2 linked regions of the Niveibacterium microcysteis genome follow. The protein of the gene in region 1 interacts with the protein of each later gene in a pairwise test. Links are inferred from orthologs where the notes say so. Each region holds a gene or a part of one and is shown on either strand. Other genes may lie near its edges. The genes, in order: JY500_RS10210 and grxD.

Evidence for each region.
Region 2: the proteins of JY500_RS10210 (region 1) and grxD interact in binary tests that used the Escherichia coli proteins (3 or more experiments, as listed by UniProt). The link is inferred for Niveibacterium microcysteis from one-to-one orthologs.

What each region holds. Positions count from the first base shown.
Region 1 is NZ_CP071060.1:2,251,029-2,266,172, reverse strand. What follows is about bases 8,078-11,046. They hold JY500_RS10210 (BolA family protein), read left to right. Parts: upstream 8,078-9,405; coding sequence 9,406-9,687; downstream 9,688-11,046. Other genes in these bases: yoaA (DNA repair helicase YoaA), read right to left, coding at 10,593-11,046; JY500_RS10205 (peptidylprolyl isomerase), read left to right, coding at 9,706-10,536; JY500_RS10215 (YciI family protein), read left to right, coding at 9,107-9,406; JY500_RS10220 (septation protein A), read left to right, coding at 8,571-9,107; JY500_RS10225 (ATP-binding protein), read left to right, coding at 8,078-8,541. In the rest of the region: JY500_RS10265 (esterase/lipase family protein), read left to right, coding at 1-710; JY500_RS10260 (wax ester/triacylglycerol synthase family O-acyltransferase), read left to right, coding at 726-2,288; JY500_RS10255 (sodium ion-translocating decarboxylase subunit beta), read right to left, coding at 2,289-3,494; JY500_RS10250 (biotin/lipoyl-containing protein), read right to left, coding at 3,505-3,885; JY500_RS10245 (hypothetical protein), read right to left, coding at 3,894-4,235; JY500_RS10240 (acyl-CoA carboxylase subunit beta), read right to left, coding at 4,243-5,796; JY500_RS10235 (hypothetical protein), read right to left, coding at 5,912-6,301; osmolarity response regulator transcription factor OmpR, read left to right, coding at 6,447-7,175; more of JY500_RS10225, read left to right, coding at 7,189-8,077; more of yoaA, read right to left, coding at 11,047-12,551; cell division protein ZapE, read right to left, coding at 12,618-13,730; lpdA (dihydrolipoyl dehydrogenase), read right to left, coding at 13,806-15,144. UniProt on the Escherichia coli protein: Transcriptional regulator that plays an important role in general stress response. Has many effects on cell morphology, cell growth and cell division. Acts by regulating the transcription of many genes, including dacA (PBP-5), dacC (PBP-6), ampC and mreB.
Region 2 is NZ_CP071060.1:3,859,454-3,874,529, reverse strand. What follows is about bases 364-3,264. They hold grxD (Grx4 family monothiol glutaredoxin), read left to right. Parts: upstream 364-1,601; coding sequence 1,602-1,928; downstream 1,929-3,264. Other genes in these bases: JY500_RS17550 (HprK-related kinase A), read right to left, coding at 3,104-3,264; JY500_RS17555 (nucleotidyltransferase domain-containing protein), read right to left, coding at 1,983-3,107; prmC (peptide chain release factor N(5)-glutamine methyltransferase), read left to right, coding at 684-1,511; prfA (peptide chain release factor 1), read left to right, coding at 364-604. Outside these bases: more of prfA, read left to right, coding at 1-363; more of JY500_RS17550, read right to left, coding at 3,265-4,030; JY500_RS17545 (HPr-rel-A system PqqD family peptide chaperone), read right to left, coding at 4,027-4,281; JY500_RS17540 (hypothetical protein), read right to left, coding at 4,295-4,921; JY500_RS17535 (fructosamine kinase family protein), read right to left, coding at 5,151-6,041; argH (argininosuccinate lyase), read right to left, coding at 6,047-7,459; JY500_RS17525 (sensor histidine kinase), read left to right, coding at 7,548-8,585; JY500_RS17520 (LytR/AlgR family response regulator transcription factor), read left to right, coding at 8,582-9,364; JY500_RS17515 (substrate-binding and GGDEF domain-containing protein), read left to right, coding at 9,401-11,680; ppc (phosphoenolpyruvate carboxylase), read right to left, coding at 11,705-14,467; hemC (hydroxymethylbilane synthase), read left to right, coding at 14,671-15,076. UniProt on the Escherichia coli protein: Monothiol glutaredoxin involved in the biogenesis of iron-sulfur clusters.

The sequences.
Region 1 (15,144 bases):
TGCTTGCCAGTGCAGAGCGAGGCGATGGCCACCCTGTCCTGCTGTTGCCCGGCTTCCTCGGCGACGAGGGCTCCCTGCTCGCGCTCAAGTACTTCCTGCGCAACCGTGGCTACGACGTGCAAACCTGGGGCCTCGGGCGTAATCTTGGCTTCCAGACGCGTCACGCCAACGCGTTACAGCAAAAGATCCGCTTCATGCACTTCAAGAGCGGCCGCAAGGTCAGCCTGGTCGGCTGGAGCCTCGGTGGCATGTTCGCCCTGTATGGCGCCAAAGCAGCGCCGGAATGCGTGCGCAACATCATCACGCTGGGCAGCCCTGTCAGCATGGGGCCCGAAGGCAGCCAGTCACCGCCGCTGGTAAAAGCCATCTATCGACTGATCGCCCACCCGCTTGGCACGCACGGCCACCTGGCGCAGCCCAAGGCCCGCGACCTGCGTGAGCAGAAACGGATGCCGATTCCGATGAGCTGCCTGTATTCGCTCAGCGACGGCGTGGTGCCGCCACAAGAGGCCACCATCGATGGCGACCCAGCGCTGCACGAGAACATTCGCGTACCGGGCAGCCACCTTGGTCTGGCCTTCAACGCTGTTGTGCTCAACATCGTGGCCGATCGGCTCGCACAACCGGAAGGCGACTGGCACCCTTACGAACCGACCGGCTTGACCGGCCGCCTCTACCGGCTGTTGACCCACAAGTCACTGCCGCTCTGAAGCCACAACGACGCCATGCGACAACTCAGCGAACACGATGCCGCCTTCCTGTACTCGGACTCGGCGCATGCCAACTCCAACGTCACGCTGATCCACATCTACGATCAGTCGACGGCGCTCGGCGGGCGGGTTCGCTTCAAGGACATCCTCGCGCACATCGAAGGCCGGCTCCACCGCTCGCCCATCTTCCGGCAGAAACTCAAGCGCCTGCCCTTCGACTTCGATTTTCCGTATTGGGTCGAAGACGATAACTTCGATCTGGAATTCCACGTCCGCCACATCGCGCTGCCCAAGCCGGGTGACTGGCGGCAGTTCTGTATCCAGGTTTCGCGTATTCACGCCCGCCCACTGGACCTCAACCGGCCGCTTTGGGAAATGTACGTCATCGAGGGGCTGGACAGCTTCGTGGATCTGCCTCCCGGCAGCTTCGCGCTGGTGACCAAGCTTCACCACGCCGCGCTGGATGTGGAGGAAGGCAGCGAGATCACGTCCTTGCTCCACGACACGACGCCCAAACCGCATCCGCCCGAACCGCCTGAGCCCTGGTTCCCGGAAACACCGCCGGGAGAACTCTCGATGATGGCGCGCGGGCTCGTCGGAAGCGTCTGGCCACCAAGCCGCCTGGTCCGCCCCGGCCTCAACCTCATGCGCACCCTGGCGCCAATGGTGACCACATTCGTCAACGACGTGCTCAACCGCCCGGCGCGGATCGCACTCACGCGCTTCAACGCGCCGGTTTCCCCGTACCGGGCCTTTGAAACCCGGCGTTTCCCGCTCGATGATTTCAAGCGCATCCGCGATCTCGTGCCCGGCGCGCGGATCAACGATGCAGTGCTGGCGGTATGTGGCGGTGCGCTACGCCACTTTCTCGACATGCAAGGCGAATTGCCCTCAGTAAGCCTGTGGGCCATGGCGCCGGTCTACATGCGTGATGCGGAAAGCGAACCGGGCGCACGTCGGGAGGTGGCGTGGATTCGCGTTCAGCTCGGCACCGACATCGCCGACCCGGTCGAACGCCTGCGCGCAATTCACGAACAGACCGCCAGCGAATTGATGGAACGTGGTGTCGGCGCGCGTGAGCTGACGGACAGCCGCTTGCATGCCTCAGCCGCCACGCTCGCATTCACCAGCAAATTCCTGACTCGCGCGGCAATGGAGGTCGACAAGCGCGCGCCGCGCGCGAACTGCACGATCACCAATGTGCCAGGGCCGGATGAACCGCTGTACCTGATCGGTGCGCGGATGACGTATTTCTCCGCCCTGATGCCAATCACCGACGGGCAAGGTCTGGTATTCGCCGTCACGAGCTACGACGACAAGATCATCGTGTCGCCGACCTTCTGTCGTGAACAGATGCCAGAGCCGGAAGTCTTCGCGCAAAGTGTGCGAGACAGCTTCCAGGAGTACCTGGCGATCGCCGACGCACGCCGCGCCACCAAGAGGGCGACCCCGACACGCAAGAAGGTCGCCAGCACCAAGCTGATCCGTACCGGGCGCCCGGAAGCAACGGTCTCGTCGCGCCCAGCCTCACGCGCACGCGCTGCCGCGAAGCCGCGCGGCGCTGTTCAGAAAGACTGATCAGCGCAGCAGCGCGACGTAAATACCGGCCAGCACGGCCGTCGTGATGACGCCGCTGATATTGGCGCCCAGGGCCTGCGGCAAGATCATCGCAGTGGGGGAAGCATCCGCTGCGAGCTTCTGAACCAGCTTCGCCGTCGTCGGCACGCAACTCACGCCAGCAACGCCCACCATCGGGTTGAAGCGGCCGCGGGTGAAGAAGTACATCGCATAGCCTCCCGCGAGCCCGCCGAGGGCAGACAGCAGCAGCGCCAGCATGCCCAGCAACAGAAGCTTGAGCACCACCGGGTCGAGCAGCGTACCGGCTTCACACAGCACACCCAGCGTGAGGCCGAGGAAGAAGGTCGCACCATAGAGAATCTGTTCCCCCAGCAACACCGTGTAATGCTTGAGGCCCGCCTCGCGCACGGCAACACCGATGAATAGCGACAAGAACAGTGGCGCCGCGACCGGAAATAGCAGGCACAGCAGTACGCACGCGGCAACCGCGAAGATCAGCTTGTGACCGGCGCTGATCTGCTTCACCGGCCCGTCGTCCATTGAAATGCCTCGCAGCCGTTCCGGCACAAGCGCCTTGATGATCCAGGGATAGGCGCCGTAGGTGAGGCCCAGGTAGAGGTAGCCGACTACCGTGATCGGCACGAACAAGTCGCGCGCCAACACCAGCGAAGCAAACAATACCATTGGCCCGTCTGCGCCGCCAATCAACGCAACCGATGCGGACTGCCCCGGCGTCATCCCCATCGCCATCGCGATCGGAAAGACGACCACCGTGCCCAACTCGGCACACAGCGCGAGAAACATGCTCTGGAACGGCCGCGCCATCACGTACCCGACATCGAGCAATACGCCAATGCCCATGAAAACAAGGCACGCGATCAGGCCGTTGCTGAACATCAGCGTATAGATCGGTTGCAGCCAGTCGATCTGCAACTGGTTCATCACTGCGTCCGTGCCGTTCGCGAGCGGATCGACGAACAGCGTGCCAAATGTACCCGGTTTGATGAACAGCACACCGGCGTTCACGGCGGCCATGCCGAGCCCCATCGGGATCATCAGAAGCTCTTCAAGTATCCCCCGCTTACCGAGCCAGACCAGGACACAGCCGAGCACGATCAGGGCAATGCGGCCCAGCGCGATCTTCGGTTCCGCCGCAATGAGTGTCGCCACCCCCTGAAACAGCTGCATGCTCAGTATGTCGTGCATCGCGCTTCTCTCAGCCGAGCCGCAAGAGCACTTGCCCGGCAGACACCGTATCGCCCGCAGCAACTTCAATCGACGTCACCGTTCCCGCGCTGCTGGCAAAGATCGCGTTCTTCATTTTCATCGCCTCGATCGTTGCGAGGCGATCGCCTGCCGCGACACGTTGGCCGACTTTCACGCTGACCTCATCGACCGTCCCGCCGAGGTGGCTGACCACCGCACCCTGGGCCGGCGGCGACGCAGTCGGTGCGGCAGGCGCACTGACGACGGCCGACGAAGGCTGCGCAAAGGCCTGCGCTGGCGAAGGCAGTGCAGTCTGCGGCGTGCCGTCCAGCTCCTCGACGGTCACCATGAATACCTGACCATCCACCGTTATGCGGAAGCTGCGCTCCATGCTTTGCCTCACTGACTGGGAGAGCGACCCGGCGAACGGGCCAGATGATGGGAATCGTGCTGGGCTGCGCGCGCGCCGGACACCCATGTGTGTCCACGCTCGGCGGTTTCGATGCGAACGATCCGGTAGTTGCCCAGGATCTCGTTGAGTGCAGCGCTGATGGCGGCCACTTGAGTTGCCGTCGGCGATGTGGGCTGAGGCGTCACCGAAGGCGGCGCGGAGGACACCATCGTCACCTGCCGGCGTCGTGTCACATCGAGCGTCACCACAAGCAGATGGATGAGCCCCGCAACGGCAAAGCTCACAACTGCAGCGAGCAAGTAAATCTGGATCGTGATCGGCAGACTCATGGCGGCGTTACAGCGGAATGTTGCCGTGCTTCTTGGCCGGCCGGCGTTCGCGTTTGGCCAGCGTCTTGCGCAACGCAAGCCGCAGCGCAGCCCGGGTCTCGGCAGGCTGGATCACATCCGTGATGTAGCCGCGCGCGGCGGAGGCATACGGCGACGCAAACTCAGCGCGGTAAGCCGCGGCATATTCCGCCGCCTTCTCTGCGCGATCCTCGGCCTGTTCAATCTCGCGACGGTAGAGCAGCTTCACCGCTGCGTCTGCGCCCATCACGGCGATCTCGGCAGTCGGCCAGGCGAACACCATGTCCGCGCCCATCTCCTGGCTACACATCGCGAGGTAGGAACCGCCGTAGGCCTTGCGCAGCACCAGCGTGATCTTCGGCACCGTGCAGGATGCGTATGCGAACAACAGCTTCGCGCCATGCCGGATGATGGCCCCCCGCTCCTGCTCGACACCGGGCAAAAAGCCCGGCACATCGACAAACGTGACCAGCGGAATGTTGAAGGCATTGCAGAAGCGGATAAAACGCGATGCCTTGTCTGACGCGTTGATGTCCAGCGCCCCGGCCATTACCTGCGGCTGGTTCGCGACGATGCCGACAACGACGCCGCCGATTCGCGCGAGCCCGACGATGATGTTGCGCGCAAAGCTCGCATGCACCTCAAGCAGCTCGCCATCATCGACGATGCGGCGGATCACGGCCGGCATGTCCAACGGCTCGTTCGCCTGATCCGGAATCAGCGCATCGATCGCGTCGTCGTGTGACAGATCCAGCCCGGGATCGAGCCGGTGTGGTGGATCTTCGGTGTTGTTGGCCGGCAGATAGGAGAGCAGCGAACGGATGATCGCAATCGCGTGCGCATCGTCCTCAGCAAGGAAGTGAACATTGCCGCTCACTGCCGCATGCATCTCGGCACCGCCGACTTCGTCCATCGTCGTCTCGTGCCCCGTCACAGCCTTGATGACCTCAGGGCCGGTGATGAACATCTGCGCATTGCGGCGCGTCATCACGATGAAGTCCATCAGCGCCGGCGAATAAGCGGCTCCACCGGCACACGGCCCCAGTACCGCCGCGATCTGCGGCACCACTCCTGAAAGCAGTACGTTCGCGTAGAACACTTCACCGTAGCCAGAAAGGGCCTCGACACCTTCCTGAATACGGGCGCCGCCCGAATCCTTGAACGCAACGAGCGGAATGCCCTGCGCCAGCGCGAAATTCATCAACCGGACGATCTTGTTGGCGTGCGCCTTGCCCAGCGTGCCCGCGCAGACGGTGAAGTCCTGGCTGAACGCGGCAACATGCTGCCCGTCGACAAAGCCGGTGCCGGTGACCACCCCGTCGGAGGGGAGTGTCTTACCTTCCATGCCGAAGGCATGCGCATCATGCGTTACATGAGCGCCGAATTCCTGGAAAGTGCCTTGCTGGAAAAGCGTGTCGAGGCGCTCGCGAGCGCCTAACTGGCCTTTCTTGTGGCGCTGCTCAAGTTTGTCGGCACCGCCCGCAAGCAGAATGGCTGCGCGCCGCTCCTCAAGGAGCTGTGCCAGTTTTGGGGGAAGAGTCATGACGGCCTCGCGTTCCCGCAGCCGCCTGCATTGGGCGGCTCACGCAGGACACGCTACGCCGCAGCGAGTGTCGTCCGCTTGACAGTCATCAATCCCGGAAGGACAAATGCACCAATCAGCGGCCGTAGAGGTCGCGGGCGGCGCCTTGCAGGTCCCGGCGGAGTTGCCGGCGCTCTTCCGCACTAAGCCGCCTTACCGCGGGGGTGGGTTCGCTGTCGTAGCGCGCATCAAGCCTGCCGGGTCGCCGGCTATCGTCAAAGCGATCGGCCTGGTGTTCGCGCCAGTCATCCCGGCGCTGCTCCTGACGCTCGGCCCGTAACTCTTCACGCAAGCCTGACTGCGTTGAACGTTTCTCGAAGTTGTGGCCAAAGCGTAAGCCCTCGGCCACCGCTGGATGAGCGAACGCCAGCAGCAGTGCTGTAAAAGCCCCGCTTCCCACGCTCCGCCACATCACCTTCACCATTCGAATCCCCTGCTTGTGCGGGATGACATCCACGCTTTTCATGGACGCATCTTCACCGCTCGCCGCGAATGATATGTTTGGCGATGGCCGTTCCTTGTTACGAGGTGTTTCATGTCGCACTTTCCGCAACGAACCTTTACCTGCCATGCGCTGGCGACCGCGGCGATGAGCCGTTAGCATGTAGCCCATGGAAACCAAAGAACGCCACCGTATCCTGATCGTCGATGACGATGCACGCCTGCGCAACCTGCTGGAGCGCTATCTTGAGGAACAAGGTTTCGGCGTGAAGGCCGTGGCCGACGCCCCGGCCATGGACCGCGCGCTGACCCGCGAACACGCCGACCTGCTGGTGCTGGACCTGATGCTGCCGGGCGAAGACGGCCTTTCCATCTGCCGCCGCTTGCGCGGCAACGGCAGCGAGCTGCCGATCATCATGCTGACCGCCAAGGGCGACGAAGTCGATCGTATTGTTGGCCTCGAAATGGGCGCTGACGACTACCTGCCCAAACCCTTCAACCCGCGCGAGCTGGTGGCGCGAATCCACGCCGTGCTGCGCCGCAAGCCACGCACGCCGCCGGGTGCGCCAGCCGAAGACGAAGAGGTTGTCAGTTTTGGTCGTGTCACGGTCAACCTCGGCACGCGTTCGCTTACGCGTGACGGCGAGGAAATGCCGCTTACAACGGGCGAGTTCGCGCTGCTCAAGGTGCTTTTGCAGCACCCGCGTCAGCCGCTGTCGCGCGACAAACTGATGGAACTGGCCCGCGGTCGGGAGTACGACGCATTCGATCGCTCGATTGACGTGCAGATCTCGCGTCTGCGCAAACTGGTCGAAGAAGAGGCTTCAAGGCCCCGTTACCTGCAAACGGTCTGGGGCTTTGGCTATGTCTTCGTGCCGGATGGTCAGCGCAGCAGCTGACGCCCATCGTTAAGTGGTGATTCGCTTTGCGCCCAGCAGCCTGCTGTGGCGCACCTTCTTCCTGATCGCGCTGCTGATCGGCCTCGCGCTGGCTGCGTGGTACCAGCTATTCGTGCGTTTCGAATCGGAGCCGCGCGCACGCCAGCTCGGCCAGATGTTGGTCAGCGTGGTCAATCTGACTCGCGCCGCGCTCGTCAACGCCGATCCGCTGCTGCGCCTTGCGCTGTTGCGCGATCTGTCGGTACAGGAAGGGATCCGCATCTACCCAGCGGAACCCGGCGACGAGCTGGGGCCGCTTCCCGATTCCCCGACGATTCGTGTGATCGCCGCCGAAGTCAGCCGCCAGCTCGGCAGCGAAACCCGTTTCGCCGGCAGCCGTGAAGGCATCGAAGGCATCTGGGTCAGCTTCCGGATCGATCCGGATGATCCGAACGATCTGTTCTGGGTGATGTTGCCGCGCGAGCGCTTTGAACGTGTCCGTACCGCTGAATGGCTGGGATGGGGCATTGCCGCGGGCATTCTCGCGATGCTGGGCGCTTACCTGATCGTGCGGCGCGTTGCCGGGCCGATGGCGCAAATTGCGGCGGCGGCACGGATGGTGGGTCGTGGCGAGCCACCGCCTCGCCTGCCGGAAGAAGGCCCGAGCGAAATCAACGAAGTGAGCCGCGCGTTCAACCAGATGTCGGAGAGTCTCGCGCAGCTCGAATCCGACCGTGCGCTGATCCTCGCGGGGGTATCGCATGACCTGCGCACGCCGCTCGCACGCCTCCGCCTCGGGATCGAGATGACCGGCGCGCATCCGGACGACATTGAAGCGATGTCCACCGACGTTGAGGAAATGGACAAGATCATCGGGCAGTTCCTCGATTTTGCTCGCGGCAGCGCCGATGAATCGATGGCCGAACTCGACGGCGCTGCGCTGGCAAACGACCTGATTCAGAGCTATCAACGGCGGGGCCTGGCAAATGTCGTAGCCGGCGAGATCACGAGTACCACGCTGCCATTCCACGGAAAGCCCAAAGCGCTGCGACGCGCAGTTTCGAATCTGATCGACAATGCCCTTCGCTACGCCGGCCACGAGAAGCCCGTCGAAGTGGGCTGCGAACGTCGCGGCGGGCAACTGGTCTTCTCGGTCAAGGATCGCGGCCCCGGTATTCCGCCTGACCAAGTCGAGCGCCTCAAACGCCCCTTTACCCGCCTTGAGGCTGCGCGGACCGATGCGATGGGGTCCGGCCTGGGGCTTGCGATCGTCGATCGGGTCGCACGGGCCCACGGCGGACGTCTGGATCTGCTGCCGCGTGAAGGCGGCGGACTGGCTGCTCAAATCCTGGTTCAGCAGGCTTTGCGCACCACAAGCAACGCGTAACGACGACATCGCTATAATGGCCGGCTGATATGAAGATACTTTTCGACCTTTTCCCCGTTCTGCTGTTCTTCATCGCCTACAAGTTCGCCGACATCTACGTCGCGACGGGTGTGGCGGTGGCAGCAACGGTACTGCAGCTCGCGTGGGCTTATTTCATCCATCGCAAGGTCGAACCGATGATGTGGTTCTCGGCCGTTGTCGTTGTGATCTTCGGCACGCTGACCTTGGTACTGCACGATCCGACGTTCATCAAATGGAAGCCGACGATCATCTACTGGGGCATGGCCATCGCGATGATCGTCACCCAGTGGGGATTTCGCCGCAATCCGATGCAAGCGATCTTCGGCTCTCAGCTGGAACTCCCTGAAGAGGCCTGGAGCAAGCTGAATTACTCCTGGATGGCGTTCTTCGCTGCGATGGGCGTGATCAACATCGCAGTGGCTTATCGCTTTTCTGAACAGACCTGGGTCAACTTCAAGCTGTTTGGGGGGACCGGGTTGATGCTCGTTTTCGTGGTGGTGCAAAGTCTGATGCTTTCGCGCTACCTTGATGAGGAAAAGAAGTAATGCTGTACGCCCTGATGGGTGAAGACACCCCGAACAGCCTCGAAAAACGGCTCGCTGCACGCCCCGCTCATTTGGCGCGCCTCCAGGCGCTTGCTGATGCTGGCCGCTTGCTGTTGGCCGGCCCAATGCCTGCAATCGATAGCCCTGATCCGGGCCCCGCAGGTTTTGTCGGCAGTCTGATCGTCGCAGAATTTGCGAGCCAAGCCGAAGCCGAGGCCTGGATCGCACAAGATCCGTACGTGGCCGATGGCGTCTTTGCCAGCACCGTCGTTCGACCCTTCAAGCGCGTACTCCCCTGATGACCACCCTGATCGACGAAATCCGGTCGCGTCTGACCGAACTGGATCCGCTTGCGCTCACGCTCGAAGACGAGAGCGCACGCCATGCGGGCCATGCCGGGGCCGCGGGCGGCGGCGGGCACTTTCGCCTGCACATCGTTTCTCACCAGTTTTCCGGCAAGTCGCGGATCGCTCGCCATCGCGCGGTGTATGCACGACTCGCCGACATGATTCCGGCCAGGATTCACGCGCTAGCCATCGACGCGCGAACCCCGGATGAATCTGCCTCACCCCACGCTTGACCAAACCAGAGGAACTCCATGAAACGTGAAATCAGCCGACTGCTCGTCGGTATCGTTGCCGCCGCGATCTCGGTTGCGGCCTCCGCCGATGACAAGGCTGCCGCAAAACCGGCTGCCGCTCCGGCTGCCAAGTCTTCTGGCCCCGTTGCTACGGTGAATGGCGTTGCCATCCCGCAGGCACAGGCCGACCTGTTCATGCAAGAGCAGATGCAGCGCGGTGCGCCTGACAATGCTGAAGTGCGCAACGCGATCCGCGAAGAGTTGGTCCGTCGTGAAGTGATCGCCCAGGAAGCGAAGAAGAAGGGTGTCGACAAGAACCCGCGCTTCCAGACCGCAATGCAGCTGATGCAGCGCTCGGCCCTGGTCGGCGCCTACCTCGAAGACTACGTCAAGACGCATCCGATTCCGGAAGCCGACGTGAAGAAGGCCTACGACGAGCTCGTCGCCAAGAGCGCCAAGAAGGAATACAAGGCCCGCCACATCCTCGTCGAGAAGGAAGACGACGCCAAGGCGATCATCACCAAGCTCAAGGGCGGCGCCAAGTTCGCCGACCTAGCGAAGGACAGCAAGGACACCGGCTCCAAGGACAACGGTGGCGACCTCGGCTGGAATTCGCCGGATGCCTACGTGAAGCCGTTTGGCGAAGCGCTCGGCAAGCTTCAGAAGGGCAAGTACACGACCGAGCCGGTCAAGACCGATTTCGGCTACCACGTGATCCTGCTGGACGACTCGCGTGACGCGACGCCGCCGGCCTATGACCAGGTCAAGGCCAACATCCAGCAGCGTCTGCAACAGCAAGCCGTCGAGAAGCACATCGGCGAGCTGAAGAAGGCCGCCAAGATCCAGTAAGCGGATTTCTACGCATCAACAAAACGGCCCTTGCGGGCCGTTTTGCTTTTGTGTGCTCAGTCCGTTCTGGCCGGCGGCGGTAGCGTCTCGAGAAAGGCAACCGCGTCGGACGAGCGACGCGTGCGAGCCATTGGCGGCAGGCTTTGCCAGACACGTCGGCCATAGGGTTTGTCGATCATTCGCGGGTCGCAGATCATCAAGACGCCGCGGTCGCGCTCGGTACGGATCAGGCGCCCTGCCCCCTGCTTGACGTTGATCACCGATCGCGGCAGCTGGTAATCCATGAAGGGGTTTCGCCCCTCAGAACGCATCCATTCGATACGCGCGGCCAGCACCGGATCATCCGGCGGTGCGAAGGGCAGCTTGTCGATCACGACGAGCGAGAGCGCATCGCCCGGCACATCGACGCCCTCCCAGAAACTCTGGCTGGCAACCAGCACGGCGTTACCCAACTTGCGGAAACGCTCAAGCAATTCGCTGCGCGAGCCCTGCCCTTGCATCAGCAAAGGAAAATCCAGCGCCTCGCGCTCAAAACGGCTCGCAAGCTGCTCATGGATGCGCTGCATCGCGCGTAAAGCCGTACAAAGGACGAAGGTACGCCCCTGAGCAGCGCGAATCGCGGGCAACGCCGCCTCGACTACCGCATCCACATAGCCAGGGCTGTTCGGGTCGGGCATGCCTTCCGGGGCGTACAGCAAGGCCTGCGTGGCGTAATCGAACGGGCTGCCCCACACCGCGGTGTCGGGTGGCGGTTCCAGCGCGTCGAGGCCGAGTTCCTCGCAGTAGTGCCGGAAATCGCGCCCAACCGCGAGCGTGGCCGAGGTAAAGATCCACGAACGCGCGGTGCCTTCCAGCTGTTTGCGGAAGAGTCCGGCCACATGCAGCGGTGTGGCGTTGAGCGACGCAGACTGGCTGTACACCTCGGCCCAGCGAACGATTTCCGGCCCCGGCGGCATACGCCAGCGCGTGATGCGTTCCGCGATTTCGGAGGTGCGCTGCCAGCAGCGTTCAAGGCCCTCGGAGCGTTCAGCCTGCGTTTCGAGCAGGGCGGCAAAAGCGTCCATCTCCCGAACCAGTGAATCGAGCGCCGGCTCGAGGCCTTTCAAACTGCCGAGTTGATTCCACCCGAGCCGTTGGTTGTCACCGGGGAAGGCCAGCCGCAGATCGCGGGCCGCCTTTTCCAGCGTGCGGGTCGCATCCTGCAAGGGCATGAAATCCTTGGCGCCGGCAATCGCCTCGTTGCGAGTGTCCCGCGCGAGATCCAACAGTTGCCCGGTCGAGATACTCTCGCCGAAGAACAGGCTGGCCGTCTCGGGCAGTTGGTGCGCTTCGTCGAAGATCACCGTGTTGCAGGCCGGCAGCAACTCAGCGAGACCGGTGTCGCGCAGCATCACATCAGCAAAGAAGAGGTGGTGATTGACCACCACGACCTCGGCTTCTTGCGCAGCGCGGCGCGCGGCGAGGACGAAGCATTCCTTGACGCTCGGACAGTCCTGCCCGAGGCAGTTGTCGCGTGTCGAGGTGACTTGTTGCCACACCGCAGCGTCTTCGGAAACGTCCGGGCACTCGGCCTTATCGCCGGTTGAGGTGTGCTTGGCCCAGCGTACGATTTTGGGCAAATGCAGTGCATCTTCGCGGGTGGCGAATCGGCCATCGCTCTGTGCCCGCTCCAGGTGATAGTGGCACAGGTAGTTCGCACGCCCTTTGAGCAGCGCGACGCTGACCGGCACGCGTAGCGCGTCGCGCACCGCAGGCAGATCGCGATGGAACAGCTGGTCCTGCAGCGTCTTGGTGCCGGTGGAGACGATCACCTTGCCGCCGGAGAGCAGCGCCGGCACAAGGTAGGCAAAGGTCTTCCCGGTGCCGGTGCCGGCTTCGGCGACGAGCACCCGATTGCCCTTGATGGCGTCGGCGATCGCCTGCGCCATCTCGAACTGTTGAGGACGCGGCCGGTAACCGGCAATGCGTTGGGCGAGCGCGCCGTCTTCGGCGAAGTAGCTGGAGAGTTCTTTCATGGCGGCGGGCGCGTGGGTCGGCGATGTTAGCACGGCCGATGTATGACCCTGGCCGCCGCGGGCCGATCACACTGGGCGATGGCGCTCCGCCAGATACTCGCGCGAGCGCATCTCGATCAGGCGCGATACGGTGCGGGGGAATTCCTGCGCATTCGGCCCCTCGCGATAAAGATCAGGCGCTTCGGCTGCCGCGCTGATGATCAGCTTCACACGGCAGTCGTAGAGCACATCGACAAGCCAGGTAAAACGCCGTGCCTCGTTGCCATTGTCGCGCGTCATGACCGGAATGTCGGACAGGAATATCGTGTGGTAGCGCCGAGCAAGGTCAAGGTAGTCATTCTGCGAGCGAGGGCCACCGCAAAGCGTGGCGAAATCGAACCACACGGTGCCTTCATGCAGGCGCCGTACCGGAATCTGGCGATCGAGCAATTCGATTTCGCCCGGCATACCCTTGCCACCGGCCACCTGTCTGAATTCATTGGCCAACTGCTCGTCCGCATTGGCGCCTGCTGGCACGATGTAGATGTTCATGCGCTCAAGCGCGCGCAAGCGGTAGTCCGTGCCCTGATCAACTTCGAGCACATCGAAACGCCGCTTGATCAGGTCAATCGTTGGCAGGAAATTCTGCCGTTGCAGCCCATTCGGATAGAGGCCGTCCGGCGGGTAATTCGAGGTCATCACGAACACCACACCGCGTGCGAACAGGGCGTCCAGCAGACGGCCGAGAATCATCGCGTCGGCGATGTCGGAGACGTGGAACTCGTCGAAGCACATCAGCCGCGTTTGGCGGGCAATCGTCTCGGCCACGCGAATCAGCGGGTCTTCGTTGTCCTTGAAGCTGCGCAGCAGCTCATGCACTTCCCGCATGAACGCATGGAAGTGCACCCGACGCTTGCGCTGGTAAGGCACCGCGTCGAAGAAGCAGTCCATGATGAAGCTCTTGCCGCGCCCAACCCCCCCCCAGAGATAGACGCTGCGTGGCGGGTGCGGGTTGAACACCAGCTTGCGCAAGCGCGTTCGGCGAACTGCCTTGAAGGCCAGCAGATCGGTGTAGAGATCCTGCAAACGCGCGATGGCGCCGCGTTGTGCCGCGTCGGCCTTGTACCCACGGGCCTTCAGCAGGGATTCATAGGCGTCGCGGACGCCAAATTCAGGAACGTTGAGGATGCGGTGCGGCATGGCTGCTGCGTATCGAAATAGAAAACGGCCGTTCTCGGTCGATAGACCGGTGAACGGCCGTCCGGTTGCAATGCTTTAGAAGTGCAGCGAACGCTTGTCGACTGCCAGCGCGGCTTCGTGCATCACTTCCGACAGGGTCGGGTGGGCATGAGCGGTGCGGGCCAGGTCCTCAGACGACGCGCCAAACTCCATCGCAACGACCGCCTCGGCGATCAGCTCCGACGCGTTGGTGCCGATGATGTGAGCACCGAGGATCTGATCCGTCTCGGCATGCGCCAGAACCTTCACGAAACCCGTGGTGTCGCCCTGCCCCAAGGCACGGCCGTTCGCCATGAACGGGATTTGGCCCGCCTTGAACGGAATGCCTGCGGCCTTCAGATCCTGCTCGGTCTTGCCGACCCAGGCGATCTCCGGCTGGGTGTAGATGACCCACGGAATCGTGTCGTAGTTGCAGTGCCCCGCCTGACCGGCGATGCATTCGGCCACCATGACGCCCTCTTCCATGCCCTTGTGCGCCAGCATCGGCCCCCGCACCACATCACCGACCGCCCATACGTTGCGTAGATTGGTCGAGCAGTGATCGTCGACTTCAATTCGGCCACGGGCATCAAGCTTGAGCCCGACGGCTGCTGCGTTGAGCCCTTCGGTATTCGGCGTACGGCCCACCGCCACGACCAGCTTGTCGAACTCAAGGACCTGGTCGCCTTCGTCGTTCTCGTACTTCACGGAGACCGTGTTGGGGCCGGTCGTCACTTCCTTGATCTGCACGCCAAGCTGGATGTTCAAACCCTGCTTCTTCGTGAAGACCTTCCAGGCCTCCTTCGCCACCGCCTGATCGGCTGCCGCCAGGAAGTCCGGCAGCGCCTCAAGAATGGTGACCTCGGAGCCAAGGCGCTTCCAGACGCTGCCCATTTCAAGGCCGATCACGCCAGCACCGATCACGCCCAGGCGCTTCGGCACGGACTCGGTCTTGAGCGCGCCTTCGTTGTCGACGATGTTGACGTTGTCGACCGGGATCCCCGGCAGATGCCGCGCACGCGAGCCGGTGGCAACGATCACATGCTTGGCGACGACATCTTCGTTGCCAACCTTCATCTTCCAGAGGCCGTCGGCCTCCGCGACGAAGCTGCCGTGACCGGCAAGAAAGGTGACCTTGTACTTCTTGAACAGCCCTTTGATGCCGCTGGTGAGCTGCGTAACGATGTTGTCCTTGCGGCGGATCATCGAGGGCACATCGATCGACACACCTTCGACCTTGATGCCATGCATCACGAAGGCGTGGGTTGCGTGATCGTAGAGTTCCGACGAATACAACAGCGCCTTCGACGGGATGCAGCCGACGTTAAGGCAGGTGCCACCCAGACGCGGCTCGCCTTTCGGATCGGCATACGCCGCAGATTCGCAACAGGCTGCT
Region 2 (15,076 bases), 1.6 Mb from region 1 along the record:
GGAGGCGATCGCGCGCATCGTCGGCGACGGCGCCTACTCGAAGTTGAAGTTCGAGTCCGGCGGGCATCGTGTGCAGCGCGTGCCGGTCACTGAAACGCAGGGCCGCATCCACACCTCCGCGTGCACCGTCGCGATCCTGCCGGAAGTCGACGAAGTTGCTGACGTCGAGATCAATCCGGCCGATCTGCGTATCGACACCTTCCGCGCCAGCGGCGCCGGCGGCCAGCACATCAACAAAACCGATTCCGCGGTGCGCATCACCCATTTGCCGACCGGCATCGTCGTCGAGTGTCAGGACGACCGCTCACAGCATCGCAACAAGGCTCAGGCGATGTCGGTGCTGGCGGCGCGGATCAAGGACGCGCAAGTCCGCGAGCAGGCGAGCAAGCAGGCTGCGCATCGCAAGAGCCTGATCGGCAGCGGCGACCGCTCAGAACGCATCCGCACCTACAACTACCCGCAGGGCCGCGTGACCGACCACCGCATCAACCTCACGCTGCACAAGCTGGACATGGTGGTGGAAGGCGATCTGGACGAACTGATCGACGCCCTCACGCGCGAACACCAGGCCGAACAATTGGCCGCGCTGACCGAGGTTGTGTGAGCGCGCAGGGCTGGCCAGCGCGAGCGAGCGATAACCGTCCCGCGGTGCGCTGCGCATACGATTGGCGAGGCGCCCACCAATGAGCCTTCCCGTAACGCTGGGCGACGCGCTGGCCTTGGCGCACGGGCGAGTGCCGGCTTCCGAAGCGCGGTTGCTGTTGCGCGAAGCGAGCGGGGAGCGCGCAGCCACGATCGTCGGCTTTCCGGAGCGTCCGCTGAGCGACGTTGCGGCGCAGTGTTTTGTCGACTGGATTGCTCGGCGTGAAGCCGGGGAGCCGGTTGCCTATCTGCTGGGCGAACGCGAGTTCTATGGCCGCGTCTTTCGTGTGTCACCGGCGGTGCTGATCCCGCGCCCTGACACCGAGCTACTTGTCGAACAAGCGCTGCTACACCTGCCGGACGGTGCCCCCCGCGTGCTCGATCTCGGCACCGGCAGCGGCGCAATTGCGATCACGATTGCGCTGGAAGCGCCGCATGCCCAGGTGTCGGCAGTCGATGTCTCCGCTGCCGCGCTGTCGGTTGCGCGCGAGAACGCGGAACGGCTGGGCGCTCAGGTACGCTGGTTTGAAGGGCCCTGGTGCACGCCGGTGCAAGGCGAGGTTTTCGATCTGATCGCGTCCAACCCGCCTTACGTGGCCGCCGAAGACCCGCATCTCGCGCAGGGCGACGTGCGCTTCGAGCCGCCCGGCGCGCTGGCCTCGGGCCCGGACGGACTCAGCGATATCCGCATCATCACGACCGAAGCCTGGGCTTGCCTGAAGCCGGGCGCCTGGTTGCTGTTCGAGCATGGCTACGATCAAGGCGATGCCGTGCGCGCATTGATGCTGGCGGCGGGCTATACCGATTGCGTGACGCTGAAGGATCTGGGCGACAACGACCGCGTGACGCTGGGACGACGGCCGGTTTGAACGGCTTGATTTGACCCGGTGCGCGGTTTTTTCTAGACTACATACCTGATTGAATCAGTCAGGTATTCTGACTTAGCCGAAGGAATTTACATGAGCGTGCAAGACATCATCCACCAGACGGTCACCGAGAACCCGGTGGTGCTCTTCATGAAGGGCACGCCGCAGTTCCCGCAGTGTGGTTTCTCCGCGACCGCTGCGCAGATCCTCAAGCTGCTCGGCGTTACGCAGTATGCGTCGGTGAACGTCCTGACCGACGACGACATTCGCCAAGGCATCAAGGAATACGCAAACTGGCCGACGATTCCGCAGCTCTACATCAAGGGAGAATTCGTCGGTGGCTGCGACATCATGAAAGAGATGTATCAGTCCGGCGAGCTTCAGCAGATGCTGCAGGAAGCGGGAATCGTCAGCGCCTGATTGGCGCTGCTGAACGAAAACGGCGACCTTCGGGTCGCCGTTTTCGTTTGCGGCCTACAGTTGTCGATCGGGTTTGATGGCGTCGGGCGCTGGCGCCTCGTCATCGTCACTGTGGCCGCTCCAGTTGCGCCACGCCTTGCGCGCCAGATGCGCCGTCAGCAGATGCGGTGGCATCCGCAGCCAGTGCCCGCGCAGGTATAGAAGCTGACGTGCGAGTGGTGTCCATGCGTCGCCAGCGGTTGGGTCGTTTGGCCGCAGCCCCCGCAGGTAGAGCTGTTCGAGCAGGCGCTCGCGCGTATCGCTGGGCCAACGGCCACCGAAGGCGAGTGTCGTCGGCGGGATTGGCGTGGCAAGCATCACCGAGCACATGTGCAAGGCATAGCGCAGCGGGCGTTGCAGGTTCAGCGCGATAGCGCGCGTTTCCAGCGATTGCCAGAAAGCGCCCTGACTTGCGAAGTGTCGCAGCAGGCCGTCCAGATCCACGAGATCGCGCATGCCGTTGTCCAGTTCGCCTTCATGGAACAGGTGGCAGGCGCTGTGCAACACCATGTCGGCCGGTGCCAGCACCCAGACGCCTGGCGTGGCGGCGGCCGGCACGGCCTGATCCAGCAGCAGCGCGGGGTCAGGTGGATGGCGTGCGGTGAGCGGCAGGATGTTGTGATGCACATCCAGCGAACTGCCGCGGTTGACGTGGCGAAGCGGCGGCAGCTCGTGCATCCACTGGCGGTAGTAGCGCTGGTCATAGGCGTTCAGATGCGAACTGATCCAGCCGTGGCGCAGCAGCGTCGACTCGGTGTCCGGCAATGCAGCTTTAGGCACCAGCAGGTCGATGTCACCGAAAACCCGACCGCGTGACGCCGGCAGGTTGGCCGCGAGATAAGCCGCGCCCTTCAGCAAAACCAGGCGGATGCCGCATTCGTCCAACGCGCGGCGTACCCGATCTATCTCGGCCAAGGAAGCAATGCGTTGCCGAGCGCCGACCGCACGCGCGGCGATGAGGTGTTGGCGCGGGCCGGGCGGTACCGCGTCGAGCAACTCGTGGGCTTCGAGATCGGCGGCGATGCGAGCGCTCAGGTTCGCGTTGCGCGCCTGGCGGATCACGTCATCCCACTCGCGTAGCGAAAGTCGCGCGGCGCATTCGGGCGCCCGCAGCAGTGGCAGCAGGGCGTCGCGAATCATGGCCGGGCCTCGTCAGCGAGGCGGTCGAAGGCGGCAATTGCTTCGTCCAGCCGGCTGTAGCGCAGCGCGATGCAGTCGCTTCGATCCACCGTGTCGACCAAGGTGCGGAAGCCAGTCTCGCCGAGCATGCTGTAGTTGAAGGCGTTCTCCGCCAGCTGGATGAAGCCTTCCGCTCGCGGCAAGGGTTTCATCGTCAGCGCTGCACCCGCCTCCCACTGCGGGAAGATGATCCAGCGGGGTAGCGCACGTTCATGCATTCGGGCAACGCTGTCGCGCGGTGGCCGCAAGTGCGCGACGCGGCCTTTGTGGGTGTCGGGGCATTCGGGGCCGAAACTTGCCGACGGCTCGAACTGCTGAATGATGTCGATCGAACTGTTCTTCAAATTCACCGGGCGGGCCAGCGCGACGACGCGCCCATCAACCGGGTCGAGCAAGGTCAGTTCGTCCGAGCACAAACGCCAGCCGCGTTGGATCAGCGCAGCGGTCAGCGTGCTTTTGCCAGAGCCCGGGGGGGCTGGAAGGATGGCGGCCAAGCCGTTGCGTTCCACGACCGCAGCGTGGATCACCAGAAACTGGTGGCAATAGGTTGCGATGCACCAGTTGATGCCCCACTCGAGCATCGCAAAGCTCTGCGCGTGTGGCAGCGGTTTGAACGGTGTGCGGCCGTCAAGGTGAAACTGAACCTGCGGCCGTATCCAGGCGCGGAGTCCGGAGACGCGACCCACCTGCACATGGAAATCTGCAAAGTCGTTTGGCGCCAGCGCGTGATCAGCGTAAAGCGTCTGCACGGCTTTGCACACGACCGGCTCGCGGCTGCGGATGTGCAGTGTCAGGGGGCCGCTGGTGAGCCAGAGACCGTCGCCGGACAGGCGCGCCGACAGATCTGCTTCGTTCAGGTCTGTAACGCGGAGCGTAGCGATCAAATCAGTTCGATGCGGCGGAGTTGGTCAAGTGCCTGAGACACGTTGTCGGTGAGTTCAGGCGAGCACGGCAGCGATAGCAAACCGGCGATGGCGTCCGCTGCCTGCGCCGCATCGTAGCGCGCGGCGGCTGGCAAGGCGAGCACTTCCGCGGCGAGCGGCGACAGCGCGTGCGTCGCGCCGGTCTGGCGATCGTAGAAAACGGAACCGTCGGGCCAGTGGTGACTGACCCAACGTGGACTGGCGTCCTGCATGCGGGGCCCGCGCTTACGGCGAGATGTAGTTGTTCTTGAGGTAATTGACGATGTCGGTGCCGGTCCACGGCGTCGCGCCAGCATAGGGCACGTACTTGCCGTTGAGCGCCCATTCGCGCCAGATTGCGATCACGCCTTCGGCGGTGAGTGCCTTCGGATCGATCAGGCCCTTGAGGATGTTCAGGTAGGCGCCGATGCAGTGGAACGCGACCTTGTACGGATCTTCATAGCCCAGCAGATTGAGCACCTGAAGCATCGTCATCATCGAGCCGTCTGGATTGAACAGGCGGCTGCCGGCAATCGTGCCGACAACGAAGATCGAGTGGAAGGGCGTCGATTGCGGAATCGGCCAGTTGCCGGCGCTGCAGTTCTTCCAGTAACCGGGCGAGCGCCCGTTACAGGTTCCGACTTTGGTGCCGCGGTGACTCAGCGCGCCCGAGAGCGTTTGCGAGGGCGAAATGCACTCACCCGGGTTCAGGCCGCCAAGGACGGGCCGGCTGGTCAGCGTCAGGATGATCGGGCCGGTGGCCATGCCGCCGCGTACCAGCAACCGGCGCCGTGCTTCAGATACGCCCGATTCTGCACGGTCGGGTGACTGGGCGGGATGGTCAGCGCTAGGCATGTTTTCGTGGTTCGACATGGTCTCGATCCTGGAGGTCATGTTGCATTCTGTCAGGCACTCACTGCCAATTCGTGCAAATTGGTCACGGCCTGACAGCAGGATGCAATGGGTTGCAGCTAACCATGCAAGAAACGTGCTTGGCGGCGATTCAATAAAAAACCAATAAAAAACAGTGCGTTGCGTTGCTGGTGTGGTGCGGGCCGTGAGCGGGAGCGGCAGGATGTCAAATGCGCCGACGATTCCTTACTCAGCGTCGCAGGTATTCCGACAGTTCGCGCGCCATGCGCTCAGCCTGGCGCAAGTAGCTCGCGCCGAACAGGTTGAGGTGGTTGAGCATGTGATAGAGGTTGTAGAGCGTGCGTCGTTGCGGGTAGCCCTCGGCGAGCGGCGCGGCTTGCATGTAGGAGAGGTAGAAGCGCTCGGGCAGGCCGCCGAAGAGTTCGCTCATTGCAAAATCGGCTTCTCGATCGCCGAAGTAGGTCGCAGGGTCGAAAACGACCGGCTCTCCCTCTGCGGTTACCGCGATGTTGCCGGCCCAGAGGTCGCCATGCAGCAGTGCCGGTTCGGGGCGGCGCTCCAGAAAGAATGCGCCGATCTTGTCGATGATGCGTTCGCCGTGGTTCTGAAGGTCGCCACGGTAACCGCGTCGCGCGGCTTCGGCGAACTGCGGCGCAAGGCGCTGGTGTGCAAAAAATGCGGGCCAGTCGGCGCGTGGTGAATTGTCTTGCGGCGATTGGCCGATGAAGTTGTTGCGCCGCCAGCCGTAATGTTCGCCGACGGTGCTGTGTAGCTGCGCCAGTGCCGCTGCGCAGCGAGGGGCGTCGGCTGCTTGCATTGGGCGCAGCGGCAGGTGTTCGAGAATCAGGAATGCATGCGCTTCGCTCGCGCCACTGGCCACTATCGCCGGCGTGCGGATCGCGCCCGTCGCGGCGATGGCGGAGAGCGCATCGACCTCAGCATCAAACAGCGCAAGGTTCGTCGCTGCGCCGGTCTTCACGAAGACGCGCCGCGCCGCGCTCCCGACGATCCAATTCCGATGTGTGCCGCCGGAGGCGGGTTCGGCGCTCGTGACGCGGAACGCCGTGCCGAGCGCGCCGCGTGCAGCCTCTTCGACAGCCGCGGCGAGCGAGGCCTCCATGCGGGTCAGCCCAGGCGGTTACGCGCGCGGGCGATCGCGGCGCGAACCTGCTCGGGGGCGGTGCCGCCGATGTGGTTGCGGCCGGCCAGCGCACCTTCGACTGTCAGCACTTGGTAGACGTCCTCTGCAACCAGGTTCGAGAAGCTGCGCAGCACGTCGAGCGGCAGATCGGGCAGATCGCAGCCGCGGGTTTCGGCTTCGCGCACCGCACGGGCGACGGCTTCGTGCGCGTCGCGGAAGGGCAGGCCGCGCTTGACAAGGTAGTCGGCCAGTTCCGTGGCGGTGGCAAAGCCTTGCTTGAGTGCGTCGCGCATCGCGTCGGCCTTCACCCGGATGCCTGAGACCATGTCGGTGAAGATGCGCAGGCTGTCGATCAGCGTGTCGGCGGTGTCGAACAGCGGCTCCTTGTCTTCCTGGTTGTCCTTGTTGTAGGCCAGCGGTTGGCCCTTCATCAGGGTCAGCAGGCCGACGAGGTGGCCATTTACGCGGCCGGTCTTGCCGCGCACGAGTTCGGGGACGTCCGGGTTCTTCTTCTGCGGCATGATCGAGCTGCCGGTGCAGAAGCGGTCGGCCAGATCGATGAAGCCCACGCGCGGGCTCATCCACAGGATCAATTCTTCCGACAGGCGCGACAGGTGGGTCATCACCAGTGCGGCGGCGGCGGTGAATTCGATTGCGAAATCGCGGTCGGACACGGCGTCGAGCGAGTTCTCGCAGACGGCCTCGAAGCCCAGCTCGCGTGCGACGAATTCGCGGTCGATCGGGTAGCTGGTGCCGGCCAGCGCCGAGGCGCCCAACGGCAGACGGTTGACGCGGCGGCGGGCGTCGACCAGGCGTTCGGCGTCGCGGCGCGCCATTTCGACGTAGGCCATCAGGTGGTGGCCGAAGGTCACTGGCTGCGCCACTTGCAGGTGCGTAAAGCCGGGCATCGGTGTTGCGGCGTGCTGTTCGGCCAGATCACACAGCGCGCGCTGGAAGTTGCCGAGCAGTTCGATGGCCTGGTCGACCGCGTCGCGCAGCCACAGGCGGATGTCGGTGGCCACCTGGTCGTTGCGCGAACGGCCGGTGTGCAGTCGCTTGCCGGCGTCACCGACCAGCGTGGTCAGGCGGCGCTCGATGTTCAGGTGAACGTCTTCGAGATCAAGGCTCCATTCGAACTTGCCGGCGGCGATCTCGTCGAGGATCTGCGCCATGCCACGCTCGATGTCGGCGAGGTCCTGCGCGCCGATGATGTTTTGCTTGGCGAGCATCTTCGCGTGCGCGAGCGAACCACGGATGTCCTGCTCGGCCATGCGGCAGTCGAAGAACACCGATGCGGTGAATCGCTTGACGAGATCCGACACCGGTTCGTTGAATCGGCCAGACCAGGCCTTGGCATCGCCGGTTTCGGCGTGCGAGGGTTGTGAACGCTCTGTCATAATCGCGGGAATCCATGAGCACCCGTGCGGCGCTGGGAAGTGGCGCGGCTCAGGCGGGGAAAAGTGCGGCGGCGCGCCGCGGGACACGATGGCAAGTATACGGCAAAAGCCCAAGCAGTCCGGCCCGGCGACACGCGGTAACGCAGTGGCGCCGCCTGATTTTCGCAACCTCGGTGTGATGTTGCGCGGCCTGCTGGGCGTCAACCTGATGGGGCTGGTGACGGTGGCGTTGCGCGGCGTGCCCGGCGATGCGCTGATGCGCGAGGCGTTGGCGATGGCGGGCCTGCTGGAATTGCCGCTGATGCTGGGGCTCTTGCTGGCCTACATGCTGGCGCCAGTGATTGCGTCGCAGACCTATCGCAAGGCGACTATGTTGCTCGTCGCGGTCGGCGTTGTATCGGTGCTGGCGACCTTTCCGCTGCTTTCGTCGCTCGCCGAACGTGCCGATCTGTGGCGCTGGAGCCTCTGGGCGGCCGGCAGTGGCGCGCTGTTGATGGCGTACTTCCACTGGCGCGCGGCGCTGGCGACACCTGCGCTGTCCGAGGCGCGCGTGCTGGCGTTGAACGCGCGCATCCGGCCGCACTTCTTTTTCAACAGCCTCAACGGGGTGCTGGGTGTGATGCGGTCCGATCCGCGCCGTGCTGAGCAAGCGCTGGAGTCGCTGGCGGATTTGTTCCGCAGCCTGATGCGCGAGAACCGTGATCTCGTGACGGTGGGCGATGAGATCGAACTGGCGAATCGCTACCTCGACCTCGAACGGCTGCGGCTGGGGGATCGCCTCAAAGTGGTGTGGGATCTGCGGCATTGCCCACTTGATGCCAAGGTGCCGCCGCTGATGCTGCAGCCGCTGATCGAGAACGCGGTGTATCACGGCATTGAGCCGTCCCCGACGCCCGGCGAGATCCAAGTGCGCATCGCGCAACGCGGGCGGGAACTCGTGATCGAGGTAGATAACCCTGTTCAGGCGGAGACTCGTCAACAACAAGGTAATCGCATGGCTCAGGCCAACATCCGGGAGCGATTGATGCTGTTTTTCGATATCGAGGCGCAGATGGACAGTGGCGTGAAGGATGGCCGTTACCGCGTCCGCATCTGTCTGCCTTTGCGCAGGGAGGGGCGGGCATGAGCGGGCAGGAAGTGCTGGCGGTGCTGAACGTGCTGATCGTGGATGACGAGGCGCCTGCACGCGAGCGCCTGCGGGATTTGCTGGGTGACGTCGCCGCGACGCAGCCCACCCGTATTGTCGGCATGGCCGCCAACGGGCACGAGGCACTGAGATTCCTCACGGCGCAACAGGTTGACCTGCTGCTGGTGGATATCCGCATGCCGGGGATGGACGGCATCGAACTCGCGCAGCACGTGGCAAGGCTCGCGTCGCCGCCGCGCATCGTGTTCGTCACCGCCTACGACCAATACGCGGTCAGCGCCTTCGATCTGAATGCGATCGACTACCTGCTCAAACCGGTGAGGGCGCAGCGGCTTGAGGCGGCGCTGGCGAAAGTGCGTGCAAGCCTGCCGGTGGCGCGTGAGGCACTTGATCGCATCGCCGAACCGCGACGGCATTTCTCGGTGAGCGAGCGCGGCCGGATTGCGCTCATTCCTGTAACCGATGTGCTGTTCCTCAAGGCCGAACTCAAATACGTCACCGCGCGCACCGTCGAGCGCGAGTACCTGCTCGACGAATCGCTGGTGCAGCTGGAACAGGAATTCCCGGAGCGCTTCGTGCGCATCCACCGCAACTGCTTGATCGCGCGGGCGGCTGTCGCTGGATTCGAGCGCGACGAAGCCGCCGAGCACTGGCTGGTGAAGATCAACGGCCTCGACGAAAAGCTCGCAGTCAGCCGCCGCCAGTGGCCAACCGTGCGTGCCGCCTTGCTGGGTGGCGCAGGCGATGAGCGCCCATGACTTCAAGCCCCCCACTTTGCGGCCGTTGATAGCCCCGTGAACGCACAAGCCCCCACCCCCCGACAGCGTCCGCTCACGCTGGGCATTCTCGCGGCTGATATTGATACCGCTGTTGCGCTGCGTCTGGTTGCCGGCATCATCGACGAGGCGCGCCTGCGCGGCGCGCGCACGGTCTTCCTGCCGGGGCATCCGCCGGCGGCGTCGGCCGAATTCGACCGGCAGTTCAATCTGGTATTCCGCTTGCCTGACGCCACGGCCTTCGACGGCCTGCTGGTGATCGGCACCACCTTGCAGTACCACTTGAACGCAACGCAGCTCGACAACTTCCTCGCCACTCTGCCCAAGGTGCCGACGCTTTGCCTGGGGTTTGCGTCGCAGGTCGTGCCCAGCGTCGTCAACGACAACCACGGTGGATTCCGTGCGCTGATGTCGCACCTGATCGAGGAGCATGGCTGCCGCCGCATTGCGATGATTGCCGGCCCGGCAGGGCAAGCGGAGGCCGAGGCACGACTGGCTGCTTGGCGTGACGCTTGCACGGATGCGGGGATCGAGGTCGATCCCGATCTGTTGTTGCAGGGCAACTTCACGCAGGCGAGCGGGCGCGCAGCGATGAGTGCACTGCTGGAGCGCGGCGCTACGGTTGATGCGGTGGTCGCCGCGAATGACGACATGGCCTTGGGGGCGATGGCCTGCGCGGTGGATCATGGCCTGCATGTGCCGCAGCAGCTTCGTTTCGGCGGTTTCGACGACATCCTCGCCGCGGGCCGCCTTGGCGTGGGGCTGACGACCATCAACCAGTCGCACTATGCGCTGGCGCGCGCATCCGTCGCGCAACTGATCGAGCGGATCGGCGGCGCGGAGGTCACGCCGCTGACGCGTGTGCCGACACGGCTGGTGCGCCGGCAATCCTGTGGCTGCGGTGGCTTCTACGCCCGACCGGAGACCTTCGCTGCGCAACTGGATGTGCGGCTTGCCGGCATGCTGGAAGAACTGGCGGTGGCGCCTGAGCACGAGGCCAACTATCGGGCAGCGAGCCTTCTGGTCGAGCAGGGCCTCGCGAGAGCCTTGGCGGAACAGGACTTTCAGCCGCTGCTGGCGGCGGTGCAGACCGTTGCGCGCGACGTGCTTGCGGCGGAGGGCCATGTCTACGGGCTGCAGGCGTTGCTGGTCGCGGCGCAGCGCTGGCTGATCGAGCCGCGCGGCCTGGCGCCGGAGGCCTGGGCCGCGGTTGCCCGCTGGCTGCAACAGGCGCAGATTGCGCTGGCGGGGCTGCAGGACGTCGCACAACAAGCGCGCCATCGGTTGCACAGCGAACGCGCGCTGGCTTTTCGCGACCTGCTCAAAACACGTATCGCCACCTTCGACTTGCAGAAGCTCCTGGAACACCTCTCGGAGGCGCTGGCGGATCTCAGTCTCGATACCTGCTGCATTGCGCTCTACAGCGGTGAGGCGCGCATTTCCAGCCTCGACGATTTCGACCTGCCGGGTGAGGCGCGCCTGCTTTACGCCTTCATCGGCGGGCGTGAGCGCCCGTCGCTGAACGGCGAACGCTTCCGTACGCACGACGTGCTGCCGGCCGATGCCTGGGCCTTGGCGGCGGATAGCACTTCGCTGATCGTCTACCCGGTCTTCCACGGCGCCGAGCACTTCGGCTTCATCGTGTTCAGCGTCGACCCGGTTGCGGGTGGGCCGTGGGAAACGATTCGTGACGAGGTGTCGTCGGCCTTGAAGGCGTCGTTGCTGGTATCGGAGCTCGCCGCCGCGCGCGATGCGCTACGCAGCGACCTCGCACAGGCGCGGCAGGGCCAGCGTGAGCTGGCTGACATCGCGCATCGCGACGAATTGACAGGGCTCCTGAACCGACGCGGCTTCCTCGCCGAGGCGCGCCTGCGTGCGGACATGCTGAGTGCGGATGGCCTTGCGACCGCAGTGATCTTCGCCGACCTCGATGGGCTCAAGCCGATCAATGACCGCCATGGCCACGCAGCCGGTGACGTTGCGATCCGCCAAGCCGGCGAAGTGCTGCGTCGCGGTTTCCGCTCGGCCGACCTGATCGGCCGCATTGGTGGCGACGAGTTCGTCGTGCTGACTGCGAACGCCGACCCGGACGCACTCAGCGCGATGCGCGAACGGATCTACCGTTTGTTCGAGCGGGCCAGCCAGGACTTGCCCTTCCCACTGGCTTGCAGCCTTGGCTATGTAGTGTCGCCGCCGGGCGTGCCGGTTTCGCTGGAGGATCTGCTCGCGCGCGCCGACAGCGTGTTGTACGAAGAAAAACGGCGCCGCAAGGGCGCCGCTTGGCATACCGGGGTCTAGCGGGGGCTGCGCCCCCGGCCCAACTTAACCCGAGTTGCGCAGGCCCGCCGCGATACCGTTGATCGACAGATGGATGCCGCGCTTGATGCGTTCCTCCTCGTTGCCGTCGCGATAGCGGTGCAGCAGCTCGACCTGCACATGGTTGAGCGGATCGAGGTACGGGAAGCGATTGCGGATCGAACGCTTGAGCAAGGGGTTGCCATCGAGCAGTTCTTGCTGGCCGGTGATGGCAAGCAGGGCGTCGATGGTGGCCTGATGTTCGGCGCGGATGCGCGGGAAGATCGCTTCGCGCAGCGCTTCGTCGCGCACCAGCGCAGCGTAGCGAGAGGCGATGGCGATGTCGCTCTTGGCCAGCACCATATCCATGTTCGACAGCATGGTGGCGAAGAACGACCATTCCTTGTGCATCGACTGCAGCACCTGCATGCCGTCCGGCCGCTCGGCGAGGAAGGCGCGCACCGCTGCGCCGAAGCCGAACCAGCCCGGCAACATCAAGCGGCACTGCGCCCACGAGAACACCCACGGAATTGCCCGGAGGTCTTCGATTGCGGTGGTCTTCTTGCGTGACGCCGGGCGCGAGCCGATATTCAGGTTCGCGATCTCGGAGATCACCGTCGATTCCCAGAAGTACTTCTCGAAGCCCTCGGTTTCATAGACCAGCCCGCGGTACGCCTTGAACGCGTGCTCCGACAGGCGATCCATCACTTCCAGGTATTCGGCGCGCGGCGCAGCTTCCGGATGCGCCAGCAGCGTCGCCTCGAAGGTGGCGGCGGCGAGCACTTCCAGGTTGCGCTGACCGACTTCCGGGTTGGCGTACTTCGACGAGATCACCTCGCCCTGTTCGGTGAGGCGGATCTTGCCTTGCACCGCGCCGCCCGGCTGCGCCAGGATCGCCTGGTAGCTGGGGCCGCCGCCGCGGCCAACCGAGCCGCCGCGGCCGTGGAACAGACGCATCTTCACGCCGTGGCGCTTGAACACCTCGATCAGCTGGATCTCGGCCTTGTAGAGTTCCCAGCCGGAGGTCATGAAACCGCCGTCCTTGTTGGAGTCCGAGTAACCGAGCATCACTTCATGCATGTCGCCGCGGCTGGCGACGAGTTCGCGGTAGCCGGGAATCGCGAACAGACGGTCCATCGTTGCGCTGGCGGCTTGCAGGTCGCCGATCGTCTCGAACAGCGGCACGATGTTGACGTCGATCGCGCGCTCATGCGGCCGCAGAAGACCGACTTCCTTCAGCAGCAGCGCGAGTTCGAGCATGTCCGACACGCCATCCGTCTTCGAGATGATGACGTTGTGGATGCAATCGCGTCCGTACAGGCGATGGGCTTCGGCTGCCGCACGGAAGATCTCCAGCTCGCCGACGGTTTCGTCGGAGTACTGCACGAAGGGCGACGCAAGCGGACGCGGCGTCGCGAGCTCTTCGAGCAGCGCGGCGATTCGGCCTTCCTCGTCGAGGGCGCGGTAGTCGAAACCGGGGCGCACCGCGGCGAGCAACTCGGCGACGGTGCGCTCATGCACGTCCGAGTTCTGACGCAGATCGATTGCGGCAAGGTGGAAGCCGAAAACCTTCACTGCGCGGCGAATGCGGCGCAGGCGACCTTGCGCGAGCGTGCCGGAACCGTTCGCGAGCAGCGAACGATGCACCGTCTCGAGGTCTGCCGCGAGTTCGTCGGCGCTGGCGTACGGTTCGGCTTGCCCGACCGGCGGGCGGCCGACGCGGTGGCCGAGCAGGTTTTCTGCGGTGGCCGACATGCGGGCGTAGATGCCTGCGAGCGCGCGGCGATAAGGTTCATCGCTGCGGTGCGGCGACTTGTCCGGCGAGAGGTTGGCCAGTTCGATCAGCTGGTCGGATGCGCTGACCAGCAACTGGGCCAGCGAGAGCTCGCTACCGAGGATGTGCAGTTCATGCAGGTAGAACTCGAGCGCGACCGTGGATTGCATGCGCATCGCTTCGCGCAGCACATCCGCGGTAACGAACGGGTTGCCGTCGCGGTCGCCGCCGATCCAGCTGCCCATGCGAAGGAACGCCGGCAGCTCCATGTTCTTCCAGGTCTCGCCATGCTTGGCGAGCAGGTTTTCGAGCGCGACGTAGAGCTTCGGCAACTCACGCAGGAAGGTGTAGCTGTAGTACGAGAGGCCGTTGTCGACTTCGTCGAGCACCGACAGCTTGGTCGGCCGCAGCATGCGGGTCTGCCACATCGTCAGCACAGCGCGGCGCAGGGCGGCGTCGTTCTCCTCGATCTCCTCGGGCGTCATCTGGATGCGATCGCGCGCATCGAGGAACTGGGCGATCTTGAGCTGGCAGTTGAGGATCGACTTGCGCGACACCTCCGTTGGGTGCGCGGTCAGCACCGGCCCGACGAAAGCTTCTTCGAAGAAGTCAGCGATCTGCTCATTCGTCACGCCCGCTTCGAAGGCCGCTTCGATGGCGCGCGCCATCGTGCCTTCCCGCGGGGCGGAGCCGGCGATCGCATGCATGCGCGAACGGCGGATGTGGTGCTGGTCTTCGGCAATGTTCGACAGATGCGAGAAGTAGCTGAAGGCGCGCACGACATGGATCGTCTGGTCGCGCGACAGCGAATCGAGCATCGCTTCGAGTTCGCGGCGAGCGGCGATATCGTCATCACGACGGAAGCGAATCGAGGTCTGGCGGACCCGCTCGATCAAATCGAATGCCGCCTCGCCCTCCTGGGCGCGGACGGTGTCACCGAGAATCCTGCCAAGAAGACGGATATCTTCTTTGAGGGGGAGGTCCTTCGCTGCTTCCTGCTTAGCCTGATCGCTCATTGTCGGTTTTGCTGTGGGATTGGGGGTGATCCCCGGGCGGCCTTTGTACGGTTCGGGGGCAAGGGCCGTGCGTAAACGTCGCAATTTTGACATTGCACCGCAATATTTTGAAGCTTATCAGGCCTTTGTATGCGTTTGCCGATCAAAAATTGTGCGGTGGTACCATCGCAATCCTTATCGAATCCGGCCGCAAGGCCCTTGTCATCGTGACCAGCCCCGCACCCGAACGCATCGTTATCGCCACCCGTGAAAGCCGTCTCGCCCTGTGGCAGGCCGAGCATGTCAAAGCCCTGCTCGAAGGCCTCTATCCGCAAACCCGGGTGGAACTGCTTGGCATGACGACGCGCGGCGACCAGATTCTGGACCGTGCGCTGTCGAAGGTGGGCGGCAAGGGCCTCTTCGTGAAAGAGCTGGAAACGGCGCTGCTTGATGGCCGTGCCGACATCGCGGTGCATTCGATGAAGGATGTGCCGGCCGAATTGACGGACCCGTTCTGTATCGCCGCGATCCTCGAGCGCGAGATTCCGCTCGATGCCTTCGTGTCGAACAAGTACGCCTCACTCGATGAGCTGCCGCCCGGCGCGGTGGTTGGCACCTCCAGCCTGCGGC